3 regions of the Acidovorax sp. ST3 genome follow, and region 1 is predicted to be linked to each of the others. Evidence: riboswitches for the same ligand, from Rfam matches in the RefSeq annotation. Region 1 holds a riboswitch; each other region holds the start of a gene.
What was found. A riboswitch is a leader RNA that binds a small molecule or an ion and turns the genes downstream of it on or off. The one in region 1 is predicted to bind glycine.
Positions count from the first base shown of each region.

Region 2: linked by a shared signal. The riboswitch ahead of DNK89_RS20765 (penicillin-binding protein 1A) and the one ahead of DNK89_RS21850 (D-amino acid dehydrogenase) in region 1 are both predicted to bind glycine.
Region 3: linked by a shared signal. The riboswitch ahead of gcvT (glycine cleavage system aminomethyltransferase GcvT) and the one ahead of DNK89_RS21850 (D-amino acid dehydrogenase) in region 1 are both predicted to bind glycine.

Region 1 is NZ_QKVP01000007.1:132,089-136,552, forward strand. Features, by position in the region: gene DNK89_RS21840 (sulfite oxidase) at 1-584, shown strand, start outside; gene DNK89_RS21845 (cytochrome c) at 586-924, shown strand; gene DNK89_RS21850 (D-amino acid dehydrogenase) at 988-2,304, opposite strand; glycine riboswitch at 2,400-2,511, opposite strand; gene DNK89_RS21855 (2-keto-4-pentenoate hydratase) at 2,742-3,524, shown strand; gene DNK89_RS21860 (YXWGXW repeat-containing protein) at 3,567-4,025, opposite strand; gene DNK89_RS21865 (YXWGXW repeat-containing protein) at 4,182-4,464, opposite strand, start outside.
Region 2 is NZ_QKVP01000006.1:439,371-443,834, forward strand. Features, by position in the region: gene DNK89_RS20760 (hypothetical protein) at 1-291, opposite strand, end outside; partial or broken gene DNK89_RS20765 (penicillin-binding protein 1A) at 513-2,857, opposite strand; glycine riboswitch at 3,017-3,107, opposite strand; gene DNK89_RS20770 (iron-containing alcohol dehydrogenase) at 3,176-4,339, opposite strand.
Region 3 is NZ_QKVP01000001.1:719,877-724,340, forward strand. Features, by position in the region: gene DNK89_RS03195 (TRAP transporter substrate-binding protein) at 1-256, shown strand, start outside; gene DNK89_RS03200 (TRAP transporter small permease) at 382-876, shown strand; gene DNK89_RS03205 (TRAP transporter large permease) at 962-2,239, shown strand; glycine riboswitch at 2,245-2,350, shown strand; glycine riboswitch at 2,364-2,495, shown strand; gene gcvT (glycine cleavage system aminomethyltransferase GcvT) at 2,544-3,686, shown strand; gene gcvH (glycine cleavage system protein GcvH) at 3,767-4,141, shown strand; gene gcvP (aminomethyl-transferring glycine dehydrogenase) at 4,256-4,464, shown strand, end outside.

The DNA of each region.
Region 1 (4,464 bases):
CGATGGACGATGCGCTGCTGGCCTGGGAGATGAATGGCGAGCCGCTGTCACTGGCGCATGGCGGCCCGCTGCGGCTGGTGGTGCCCGGCTACCAGGGCGTGAACAACATCAAGTACGTCAAGCGCGTGGCCTTCACCAGCGCGCAGTCGCAGGCACGCATCATGTCGCACGGCTACCGCATGTCGCCACCCGGCAGCAAGGCCAGCCCCGACCAGCCTTCGGTGTGGGAGATGGGCGTGAAGTCCTGGATCAACGGCCCCTTGGCCGACAAGGGTCCCCTCAAGCCCGGCCAGGTGCAGGTGCATGGCGTGGCCTTTGGCGGCACGCGCGGAATCAAGGGCGTGGAGGTGTCGGCCGACGGCGGCAAGACCTGGCAGGCGGCCAAGCTCATCGGCCCCGACCTGGGCCCCTTTGCCTGGCGGCAGTTTGCGCTGCCCCTGCGCCTGGAGGCGGGCACCCATGTGCTGGCCAGCCGCGCCACCGACACGGCAGGCAATGTGCAGGCCGAGCAGCGTGAGGAAAACCTGGGCGGCTACAACAACGCCAGCTGGCGTGACCACGCCGTCACCGTGACCGTGGCCTGAGATGGGTGGGAGCAACGGAGCGCGCCGCCTTGCAGCGGCGCTGTGGGTCGCTGGCGCCTGTGCGTCGGCTGCGGCCGCCGACCCCGCCGAACTGGCACGCGGCAAGGAGCTGTTCACCAAGATCCAGCCCGCCTGCGCCGTGTGTCACACCCTGCAGGCCGCAGGTGCTGAGGGCCAGGTCGGCCCGGTGCTGGATGAGCTGAAGCCCGACGCGGGCCGCGTGTTGCGCGCGCTCAAGGCGGGCATCGGTGTAATGCCCTCGTATGCCGAGCGCATGAGCGAGAAGGACATGTTGGCCGTGGCGCAGTTTGTGGCGCACGCCACGGGCGCGGCCAAGTAGGCGCAGCCTTTCGCACCGGTTGCAGCGTGGCCTCGCTGCAACCGCCTGCAACCGCGCGCTGCCTCAGGCCGCCGTGCGCGACGGCACCAGCGCCGCCCCGGCTGCGCGCCCTTGCAGCCCCTGGAACGCAAAGTCCACCTCGGGCACGCGGCCACTCACGATGTCGGCCAGCGCCTTGCCCGAGCCGCAGGCGTGCGTCCAGCCCAGCGTGCCGTGGCCGGTGTTGAGGAACAAATTGCCCACTTTGGTCTTGCCGATCAGCGGCACGTTGCTGGGCGTGGCGGGGCGCAGGCCGCTCCAGAACTGCGCCTGGGTGGTGTCGCCGGCGCCGGGGAAGAGCTGCTCCACCCGCCGCACGATGGCCTCGCAGCGCACCTCGTTCAGGTGGCGGTCATAGCCATTCAATTCCGCCGTGCCCGCAATGCGCAGGCGGTCGCCCCGCTCGCTGGTGTAGCGCGAGAACACGAGCTTGAACTCGTCGTCCGTCAGGCTCACCTGGTGCGCCTTGGCCGCGTCCTTGACCGGCATGGTCACCGAGTAGCCTTTGGCCGGGTAGATGGGCAGCTGGATGCCCAGCGGCTGCGCCAGCAGCGGGCTGAACGAGCCCATGGCCAGTACAAACGCATCGCCGCGCACACGCTCGAAGCGGCCTTCGGCATTGGTCACTTCCACGTGGTCGATGCGGCCACCCACCTCGCGCAAGGCGGTGATGTGGTGGCCCATGCGGAACTGCACGCCCGCCGCCCCGCACAGCTTGGCCAGCTCGCGCGTGAACTGGTTGGCGTCGCCGGATTCATCTTCGGCCGTGTAGGTGGCGCCCGCGAGTTGTGGGCGGATGTGGGCCAGGGCAGGCTCGATGCGCACGGCCTCGTCGGCGCTGATGACCTGGCGCTCGCAGCCCAGCGCGCGCATCTGCTCGGCCGGGGCCAGCGCGCCGTCGAATTCTTTTGGGTTGGTATAGAAGTGCAGGATGCCTTGTGTGCGCTGGTCGTACTGGATGCCAGTGGCCGCGCGCAGCTGCTGCAGCGTGTCGCGGCTGTAGGTGCCCAGGCGCACGATCTGTTCGATGTTGTGGCGCGTGCGTGCGGGCGTGCAGTTGCGCAGGAAGGACAGGCCCCACAGCCATTGCCGCATGTCGGCGCGCAGGCGGAACAGCAGGGGTGCATCCTCTTTGCCCAGCCACTGCAGCACCTTGAGCGGCGCGCTGGGGTTGGCCCAGGGTTCGGCGTGGCTCACCGAGATCTGACCGCCGTTGGCAAAGCTGGTCTCTGCACCGGGCGCAACCTGGCGGTCGATGACGGTCACCTCGTGGCCGAGTTGCGAAAGGAAATAAGCCGAAGTCACGCCGAGCAAGCCGGCGCCCAAAACGATCACGCGCATGATTTTCAAAGCCTTTCTGGGCTCTGGCGCTAGAACAACATGCGCTGGCAGCTATGAATTCAATAGCGTGCAGCTGGCGCATGAATGCCCTGGCTGCCGCTCCCCCTGTCCTTGGTACCTGAGAGATTCACCGCCACCCACCCGGGCTGCGGCTTGCTCCTTCGGTGCGCTTCGCGTTGCGCGAGGCGGCTCTCCAGACGGCTTTGATGAATGGTGCAGTACGGGACCTGAGCGTGTATGGGAGTTTGCGCCTTCGGTGCAGCGGTGGCCTGTGCCTGCCGTGCTCTCCTGCGAGGCCGATTCTAGGGGGCAAGCCTGTGCGCCGGATCAACTCCGGCGGCTAATGGGGCGCAATCGTTGCTGATGCAGCGGGGCGGGGCCGATGGGGGAAGGTGCCGATAATCCCGCCGACCCCTTGCACCACGGAGAGTTTTGTCATGTCCCCCACCGCTTTGGACCCTGCCGCCAGCGCCGCCGTCATCACCCAGGCCCGGGAAGTGCGCACGCCCCGCCCGTTGGACTTTCCCGCAGGGCTGCGCCCGCGGGATGCCTCCGAGGCCTATGCCGTGCAAGACGCGGTGGTGCGTGCACGCGGGCACATCGCTGGCTGGAAGGTCGGGGCTGCGTCGCCCCAGGCGCAACCGGCACGCGCTGCACTCACCCGCGATTCGGTGTGGGTGGCTGCAGCGGGCGAGCCCGTGTTGCTGGCTGCATCTGGTTTTGCCGTGATGGGGGTGGAGGCGGAATGGGTCTACGAACTGGGGGCCGACCTGCCCGCCCGCGCCACCCCCTACAGCGCCGCCGAAGTGCTGGCGGCCGTGGCGTCGGTGCGGGCCGCCATCGAGGTGTGCGACACGCGCTTTGCTGCCTGGGCGCAGCAGGGCGAGTGGAGCCGCCTGGCCGACCAGGCATGCCACGGAGCGCTGATTGTGGGGACTGGCACCGACGAAGTGGCCACCGCACAGCCCCTGGCGCAAGCGGTGACTTTGTCGGTGAACGGGGCCGTGGCCGTGCAACATGCCACCTGGGGCAACCCGGCGGGCGACCCGCTGCGCCTGCTGGTGTGGCTGGCCAACGAAGGCGCGCGCAGCCTGGGTGGACTGCGCGCGGGGCACTGGGTCACCACCGGGTCATGCACCGGCACCGTGCTGGTGGCGCCGGGGGCTGAGGTGGTGGCCGACTTTCCCGGGCTGGGGCAGGCGGTGTTGCACCTGCCATAAAGGCACAGGGCCTGGCGCCCTGGCTAGCCAGCGGAGCGTCGATCAGTTGCGGCGTGGGTTGTCCGGCTGGTGGTCGCGGCGGTTGGGCACGCCGTCGCCGTCACGGTCGCGGTCATTGCGGTTGGCAATGCCGTCGCCATCGCGGTCCCAACCGCCCCGGTGCAGCTCCCAGCGCCCGTCGCGCTGCTCCCACTGGGGGGGGCGATAGCGGTAGCCTGGCCGCACCTTTTCAAAGTGGCCTGCCACCCATACATGGCGGTGGCCCCGCCAGTCCCAGTAGCCAGGCACCCACACCTGTCCCTTGCGGGCGTGTGGAACGGCTTCGCGGCGGGGTGGCGGGGGTGCCGGAATGACGATGCCCTGCTGCGGGCCCGACTGCACGATGACAGTGGCTTGCGTGGCGGCCTGTGCCGGTGTGATGGCCCCTGTCAGCGCCGTCAGCGTTGTCACGGACAGGGCCGCTGCGGTGAAGGTGTTGCGCAAGAAAGTGGCGTGGGTCATGGTGAACTCCTTGTCGTGTCTGGCCGACCGCAGGCACTGCCTGCGTCGGGCCGGGTGTTGCGTCTGTGGCCTCATCGTGGCCAGTGGGTGGTGGCGCGTCTGTCAGCCGGGCTGCCCATTGCCTGTCGGCCCGCGCAGCGGTCCCGCCAAGGGGGATCAGCGGCGGTAGGGGTTGTCCGGGCGCTGGTCGTAGCGGTTGGGCACGCCGTCTCCGTCACGGTCCCGGTCGCGGCGGTTGGGGATGCCATCGCCATCACGGTCCCAGCCGCCGGGCTGCATGTTCCAGCGGCCGCCGTGTTCCACCCAGCGGGGCTCGCGGTAGTGGTAGCCGGGGCGGGCTTTCACCCAGTAGCCCTGCATCCACACGTGGCGGTGGCCACGCCATTCCCAGTGGCCGGGCACCCACACCATGCCGCGGCGCGGGTGCGGCGCCACCTCG
Region 2 (4,464 bases), on a different contig from region 1:
GGTGCCGTGCGAGATGAGGATCAGGCCCTTGAGGGGCGTGGTTGCCACCGGCGCCCCCGGCGTAACCACGGGCCGCCATGGGCCCATGGGCTGGGTGCGCGCCACCACCGGCGTGGGGTAGAACAGCGCCACGGTCACCGGCTCGACGCCCGGGACCACCAGGGTGCGCAGCCCGGCGTACTGGGCCGATGCCGGCGTGGCCCAGGCCAGCAGTGCTACAAAAGCCGCCAGCAGCGGGGCACGGGCCGTGCGCCATGCAGAGCGGAGGGCCAGGAGGAGGATGAGGGTCACGGTGCGCCTTTCGTCAAATGCCACCCAGAGGGGCGGCTTGACGGCACTGTAGGTGGCGCAACCGGCGGGCTCCATCGCCCTGCGACGAAACGCGGCTGTGCGGCGCGAAATGCGCCAGGAGAGGGACGTAACGATTGCCAAAGGCACAAGGGTGCTACAGCAAACAATCGCCCCACAGTACGTAGCACCTAGCGCTTGCCCACCAGGAGCCAGATGCGTTCTCACCCCATATCCAACGAGCCCTCGGGCTGCGGACGGCGCCAGTGGCTGCACTCAAAGGGGCTCTGCACAAACGCGGTACGGTCGTCCACGCAAGTGCCAAACACGTACTCGGGGTACAGGTAGTCGTCGCCAAAAAGCATCAGATCCAGCGGCAGGGTGCGCAGCACCGGCTGTCGCCCTTGGACTGCCACAGCCATATAGTCGGTCCATACCGGCAGCGCCAGCGTGCCGCCGGTATGCCGGCCCAGACTGCGCGGCTGGTCGTAGCCGATCCACACCACCGAGGCCACGCCCGACGAATAGCCCGCAAACCATGCGTCCCGCGCGTCGTTGGAGGTGCCGGTCTTGCCCGCCACATCAGGGCGGCCCAGCGACTTAGCCCGCCTGCCGGTGCCGTGCTCGACCACGTCGCGCAGCATGCTGTCGAGCACGAAGGCATTGCGCTCGGACACCGCAGTGGTGCGGGGCGATGGGCCGCCAGCTTCGTACAGCACCTCGCCGCCGCGCTCGCTCACCTTGCGGATCAGCCGGGGCTGCACCAGCGTGCCACCGTTGGCGAACACGGCGTAGGCCTGCGTGAGCTGCAGCGGTGTGACGGCACCTGCGCCCAGCGCCAGCGGCAGCCGGGACGGGTTGAGCGCGGGGTCGAAACCGAAGCGGGTGGCGAACTGCTGCACATATTGCGCGCCCGCCGCCTCCATCAGGTTGACGGCCACCATGTTCTTGGAGAGCACCAGGCCACGCCGCGCCGAGATGAAGCCCTCGTATTGGCCGCCGTAGTTGCGCGGGCGCCAGGCGGCGCGCCCCCGTGCGGCGGGGATGACAACGCGCTGCGTATCGTCGACCAGCGTGCCCGGCGCATAGCCCTTCTCCAGCGCAGCAGAGAAGATGAAGGGCTTGAAGGTGGAGCCGGGCTGGCGCTGGGCCTGCACCGCGTGGTCGAACTGGTTTAGTGCTTGGTCGAAGCCGCCGGTCAGCGCCAGAATCTCCCCGGTGTCCGTGTCCATGGAGACCAGCGCACCTTCCATGCCGGGCAGCTGCGCCAGGCTCCACTGCTGGCGTACGTCGACCACCACGCGGATCACCGCGCCCGGTGCAATGCGCCGCTGCGGGGGCGTATCGGGCGCCAAGGCCTCGCGGGCGCTGGCAGTCAGCCGGCTGCGCGGAATCTGCACGCGCGTGCCGTCGCGCAGCAGCGCGGAAATGCCGCCCGCCTGCGACGCCTCGCGCACCAGGGCCACACGCAGTTCACCGCTGTCCCGGTACGGCGCCAGCGCTGCACGCAGGGCCCGGGGGTGGCCGTTTCGGGCGGCCTCGGTGTGCGGTAAGCGGGCCTCGGGGCCCGCATAGCCCAGCGACGCTTGCGCGCGCAGCAGCCCGGCGCGCAGCGCGCGCGTGGCGGCCTGCTGCTCTGCCACGCGCAGGGTGGTGACCACATCCAGGCCCAGCGAATACACAGCCTCTCCAAACCGATCCACCACCATCTTGCGCGCTTGTTCCACGGCAAACGCTGCGGCGGGGTCGATGGAACGTGGCTGCGTGCGAAACGTGAGCACCTCGGCACTGGCCGCGTCGTAAGAGGCGGTGTCCAGGTAGCCCAGCGCGTGCATGCGTTGCAGGATGTACTGCTGACGCACGGTGGCGCGCTCGCGATTGACGACGGGGTTGTAGGCTGAAGGGGCCTTGGGCAGGCCGGCGAGCATCGCGGCCTCGGCCACCGTCAGCTCGTCCAACGTTTTGTCGAAGTACACCGAGGCTGCGGCCGCAAACCCGTAGGCCCGCTCGCCCAGATAAATCTGGTTCATGTACAGCTCCAGAATCTTGTCCTTGCTGTACGTGGCCTCCAGCTTGTAGGCCAGCAGGATCTCCATCAGCTTGCGGCTGTAGGTTTTCACCCTGCTCAGAAAGAACACCCGCGCCACCTGCATCGTGATGGTGCTGGCGCCCTGGGCGTGCTCGCCCGTCACCACGTTGCGCAGCGCGGCGCGTGCCAGACCCGTGAAGTCCACCGCGCCGTGTTCGTAAAACCGCGCATCCTCAATCGCCAGCAGCGCCTGGCGCATGTGCAGCGGTATCTGACCAATGGGCACAAATTCGCGGCGCTCTTCGCCAAACTCTGCCAGCAGGCTGCCGTCGGCGGCATAAATGCGCAGGGGCAGCCGGGGGTCGTAGTCGGCCAGGTGGTCCACGGTGGCAGCTGCTGCCACAGCAGGTGCAGCACATAGGCCCCTCCGGCGCTGCCGGCCAGGACGAGCCCTGCGAGAAACCCGCAGAGGAACTTCAGCGCCGAGCGCTTTTTTGGAGGCACTGCTGCGGGCGCAGCAATAGGGGGTGAGGAGGACATCGGAGGGAACTCTGGCTGGGCAGCGCCCGCGCAAAAGCGGGTCTGCGGCGCCTCTCCCCCTGTCCCTGTTACCTGAGAGTTTCAGCTGCGGTGGCAGCCAGCCCCTTCGGTGGACCCCGCCCGCGTTGCGCGGTGCGGCGGCCTCTCTCCAGTCGGCGATGGTCTCTTGCGGTCCGGTGTGCCTGAGCGATGATGGGAGTTTGCGCCTTCGGCGGGGGCAGTGCACGCCCCTCTCTCCCGCAAGATCAGGATTTACTCTAACCCACGCGCGCAAACCAAACCCGGCCCCAAGGTTATTGATGGCGCCGGGCAGGCCACTTACAGCGCGGCTTCAAGGATGCGGCGGCTCACGGCGGGCGTGATCTCGCGCTGTTCGCCCAGGGTCACCATGCCGTGCGCTTCGAGCTGCGCAACCACGGCGGTCACCGTGTCGCCGCCCAGGCCGTAGCCCGACAGGCGCGTGGCGATGCCCATGCTTTCAAAGAAATCGCGCGTGCGCTCGATGGCGGCGGTGATGCGCTCATCATCCGTGCCGGTGGTGATGCCCCACACGCGCTCGCCGTACTGCAGCAGCTTGGCGCGCTTGGCCACCCGGCGCTCGTTCAGCAGCGCGGGCAGCACGATGGCCAGGGTGCGCGCGTGGTCGATGCCGTGCAGGGCCGTCAGCTCGTGGCCGATCATGTGCGTGGCCCAGTCCTGCGGCACGCCCGCGCCAATCAGGCCGTTGAGCGCCATGGTGGCGGCCCACATCAGGTTGGCGCGGTCGTCGTACACGGGCTCAGGGGCGGTCAGCAGGCGCGGGCCCACTTCGATCAGTGTTTGCAGGATGCCTTCGGCAAAGCGGTCCTGCACGGGCGCGTTGACCGGGTAGGTCAGGTACTGCTCCACCGTGTGCACAAACGCATCCACCACGCCGTTGGCCAGTTGCTGGGGCGGCAGGGTGTAGGTCTTGGTGGGGTCGAGCACCGAGAACACCGGGTAGGTGTGCACGCTGCCAAACGACAGCTTGGCGCCTTTGGCACGGTGGGTGATGACGCCGCCGTTGTTCATCTCCGAGCCCGTGGCGGGCAGCGTGAGCACGGAACCAAACGGCATGGCACCCTGGATGTTGCGGCCGTGCTTTTCGAGGATGGCCCAGGGGTCGGCGCCCTCAAAACGCACGGCGGCGGCGATGAACTTGGTGGCGTCGATCACCGAGCCTCCGCCCACGGCCAGCAAGAAGTCAAAACCGCCTTCGCGGATCTGCGCCACGGCCTTCATGGAGGTTTCGTAGCTGGGGTTCGGCTCGATGCCGCTGAAGGTGGCGTGCTGGCGCTCGCCCAGCGCGGCGCGCACCTCAGCCAGGGTGCCGGTCTTTTCGGCGCTGGCGCCGCCCACCAGGATCAGCACCTTGGCGGCAGCGGGCACGAGCTTGGCCAAGTCGGCAATGCGCCCCTGGCCGAAGGCGATGTGGGTGGGGTTGTGGAAGTCGAAATTCAGCATGATCGTCTTTCTCCGTCAATGGCGTTGCCGCAGCACCGGGCATTTGGCTGCGCAGCGGGTTCGCCGCGCTCGGTGGCGGCAGCAAGGGCGCGATTGTGCGGCGCACGGGTGGGCGGCGCCGGTCG
Region 3 (4,464 bases), on a different contig from region 1:
CAAGGCAGCTTTCGACAAGCTTTCGGCAGCCGACAAGCAGGCCTTCATTGACGCAGCCAAGGAAGGCACCAAGGCCAACCGTGCACGTGTGGACGAAGACGACGCCAAGGGCGTGGCTGACCTGCGCGCCAAGGGCATGACCGTGATCGACAACGTGGACAAGGCCAAGTTTGTGGCGGCTCTGGCCCCTGTGAACGCCGAGTTTGAAAAGCAGTTCGGCAAGGCTGCCATCGACAAGATCCGCGAAGTCAAGTAATTTGGGTCTTTGCTATTACCTTTGTAGCTAATAACGCCCGTAGCCATTGCGCTATCGGGCGTTTTTATTCTGGAGCCATCGCTGGTTCTGATCACCTCCTACCTGCCCATGGTCGGCATCGCCCCATGAAAAACGCTTTTCTTACCTTTGAGCGATGGACCACCTTCATCGCCATGCTCGGCGCTTGCGCCATGTTGACCCTGGCCTCGGCCCTGGGCATGTTCCAGATCGTGACGCGCTTTGTGCTGGAGCAGCCCGCCGAATGGACCGAAGTGCTCATCCGCTTCAGCCTGATCTGGATGGTGTTCCTGGCCATCCCGGCCGCGTTTCGCCAGGGCGCGATGGTTAGCGTGGACGTTCTGTACCGCTGGAGCCCGCCACGCATCAAACGGGTGCTGGACTGGGTGGTCGCACTGGCGGCCCTGGCCCTCATCGGCATCATCATCTGGTACGGCTGGGACTACGCGCAACGTGGGGGGGTGCAGAGCATGGCCGGGCTGGAGTCCATCTCCATGTTCTGGGCCTACCTCGCCATGCCGGTGGGGGGGCTTTTTTGCATCGTCGGCATCATTGGCAACCTCATTGATCCCCTGCGCATGGAACTGGAGACTGCTCAATGAACGCCGCGCCGAGCCGCCTCAAGCCAGTGAACGGCCCCCTTGGGGGGCAGCGAGGACATGCAATGCCGAGCGTGGGGGTCCAACTATGAGTTTGGTCATGATTTCAACGATGGTGCTGTGCTTTGCACTCACCGTCTCGGTGGCCGTGTCCATCGGTTTGGCGTCCATCTTGGGCATCCAGGCCTCCAACGCGAACATGCTCATCTCCGTCAAGGAGATGTTCGGGGCCATCAACAAGTTTCCCCTCGCAGCCATCCCCTTCTTCATCCTCGCGGGCAACCTGATGGAGACCGGAGGCATCTCGCGCCGTCTGGTGGAGTTTGCCAAGAGCATCGTCGGCGGCGTGCAGGGTGGCCTGCCCATGACCTGTGTGCTGACCTGCATGATCTTTGCGGCCGTGTCGGGCTCGTCGGTCGCCACCACGTTTGCAATTGGCGCCATCCTGATTCCTGCGCTGATCAAGCATGGCTACCCCACCAGCTACGCCGCCGCGCTGCAGGCCACCAGTGCCGAGCTGGGCGTGATCATCCCTCCCTCCATCCCGATGATCCTTTACGGCGTGAGCGCCGAGGTGTCGATTGGTGAGCTGTTCATCGCTGGCTTTGGCCCGGGCCTGCTGATCAGCGGTGCACTGATGCTCTTCGTATGGGCGTACTGCAAGTACAAGGGCTGGGGCAAAAACGATGGCGATGGCCGCATGCCCTTTGGCAAGGCCACGCTGCAGGCGGGCTGGGCGCTGCTGATGCCCGTCATCATCCTGGGCGGCATCTATGGCGGTGTGTTCACCCCCACCGAGGCATCGGCCGTGGCCGTGTTCTACGCGTTGGTGGTGGGCATCGTCATCTACCGCGAGATCAAGCTCAAGGACCTGTTCGCCATCCTGCGCAAGTCGGCCATCTCGTCGGCGGTGATCATGTTCATCATTGCCAACGCCGGCTTGTTTGCATTCCTCATTACACGCGCGGGCGTGCCCGATGCCATCGGCCGATGGCTGGAGGCGGTGCTGCAGTCCCCAGCCCTCTTCCTGCTGGGCGTGAACGCGGCACTGTTCGTGATCGGCATGTTCATCGAGACCAGCGCGGCGATCATCGTGCTGGCCCCCATCCTCGCGCCTGTGGCCATGCACTTCGGTATCGACCCTGTGCACTTCGGCCTCATCATGGTGGTGAACCTGGCCCTGGGCATGATCACGCCCCCGTTCGGAGTGAACCTGTTCGCAGCCTGCACGGTGGCCAGAATCTCGCTGGACCGGATTATCAAGCACCTGCTGCCGTTCGTCGGCGTGATTCTGGTGTGCCTGATGATCATCACCTACGTGCCATCGATCTCGTTGGCACTTCGGGATCTGGTCTACGCAAAGTAGTTAGAATTGCTCGGTCAGGAGAGAGTGCTCCGTCTTGTCCATAAGACGCGCAGCACCGCCGAAGGCGCAGGCAGCAGCCGAACGCTCAGGCAAAAGGACTGGCAACCGCCCGCAGCGATGCGGGCGTTCCCTTGCTGGAGAGAGGTGGCCCCACAGAAAAGAAACTGTGTGCAGGCCATCCACCGAAGGAGCAAACCGCACGGCCAGCCAAGGCGCTGCGGTGAATCTCTCAGGTAAAGCGGACAGCAGGGCAAATCCCGTGACCACGCCGTGGTCGCGGCCCCCATTTGCCCCGGAGTCCGCCATGTCAGCCACCGCCCCCCTGCTCACCACGCCCCTGAACGCCCTGCACATCGAGTTGGGCGCTCGCATGGTGCCTTTTGCAGGCTATTCCATGCCCGTGCAATACCCCGCTGGCCTGATGGCCGAGCATGTGCACACCCGCACCGCCGCCGGCCTGTTCGACGTGTCACACATGGGCCAGCTCAAGCTCATCGGCGCCGATGCTGCCGCAGCGTTTGAAACCCTGATGCCCGTGGATGTGATCGACCTGCCCATGGGCAAGCAGCGCTACGGTCTGCTGCTGACCGACGAAGGCACGATCATGGACGACCTGATGTTCTTCAACCAGGGCGTGGTGGATGGTGAACCCACCCTGTTTGTCATCGTCAACGGGGCCTGCAAGGTGGGCGACATTGCCCATATCCAGGCCCGCATCGGCCAGCGCTGTAAGGTGGTGCCCATGCCCGACCACGCCCTGCTCGCTCTGCAGGGCCCACAGGCCGTCACCGCCCTCGCCCGCCTGGCGCCCGGTGTCGAAAAGCTGGTGTTCATGACCGGTGGCGCGTTCAGCATCGCGGGCTGCGACTGCTTTGTGACCCGCAGCGGCTACACCGGCGAAGACGGCTTTGAAATCTCCGTACCCGCCGCGCAGGCCGACACCCTGGCCCGCGCCCTGCTGGCCCAGCCTGAAGTCAAGCCCATCGGCCTGGGTGCCCGCAACTCGCTGCGCCTCGAAGCGGGCCTGTGCCTTTACGGCAACGACATCGACACCACCACCACGCCCCCCGAAGCCGCGCTGAACTGGGCCATCCAGAAGGTGCGCCGCACCGGTGGCGCGCGTGCAGGCGGCTTCCGCGGTGCCGACAAGGTGCTCGCACAGATCGACAACCCTGCCAGCCTGCCCCGCAAGCGTGTGGGCCTGGTCGCGCTGGAACGTGTGCCGGTGCGCGAGCACACCGAACTGCAGAGCACGGACGGCCAAAAGATCGGCGAAGTTACCAGTGGCCTGCTGGGCCCCACGGTGAATGAACCCGTGGCCATGGGCTACGTCACGCCAGCTTTTGCCGCCATCGGCACCCGTGTCAACGCCATCGTGCGCGGCAAGGCGGTGCCCATGGAAGTGCGCGCCATGCCGTTTGTGCCGGCCAATTACTACCGCGGCTGATTTCATCAGCGAAGCGCACAAGCTGCGCCCGCTTACATTGCAGATTCCTTTACTTTTTTCCTTTGCTTGAGGAGCTTCCCATGACGATCAAATTCTCCAAAGACCACGAGTGGATCAATGCCGCTGACGCTAACGCTTCGGTGGTGGGCATCACCGTCCACGCGCAGGACGCTCTGGGCGACGTGGTGTTTGTAGACCTGCCCGAAGTGGGCAAGAGCTTTGCCCAGGGCGAAGTGGCAGGTGTGGTCGAGTCCGTGAAGGCCGCCGCCGATGTGTACATGCCCGTCTCTGGCGAAGTGGTCGAAGTGAACGAAGCCCTGCGTGCCGACCCATCCCTTGCCAACAGCGACCCGCTGGGCGCTGGCTGGTTCTTCAAGGTCAAGCTGGCCGACGCGAGCCAACTCGACGCCCTGCTGGACGAAGCTACCTACACCGAGTTCGCCAAGAACGCCTGATCCCTGCTGACTCAGAGGGCATGGCGCCGGGCCATGCCCGGCCCGCCGCCCTGTCGCGTGCGCGCTCTATTCCCGGCACCGCCCCCAACCCGCTGCGACCTACGAGACTGCCCCATGCTGATGCAATCCGCCCCCCCCCTTGGCGCGCTTGAAAACGCCACCGAATTCCTGCCCCGCCACATCGGCATCGACGCGGCCGACGAAGCGCACATGCTGTCGGTGATCGGCGAGGCCTCACGCCGTGCGCTCATCGAATCCATCGTGCCGCGCTCCATCGCACGCAGCCGGGGCATGGACCTGCCCGCGCCGCTCACCGAAGCGGC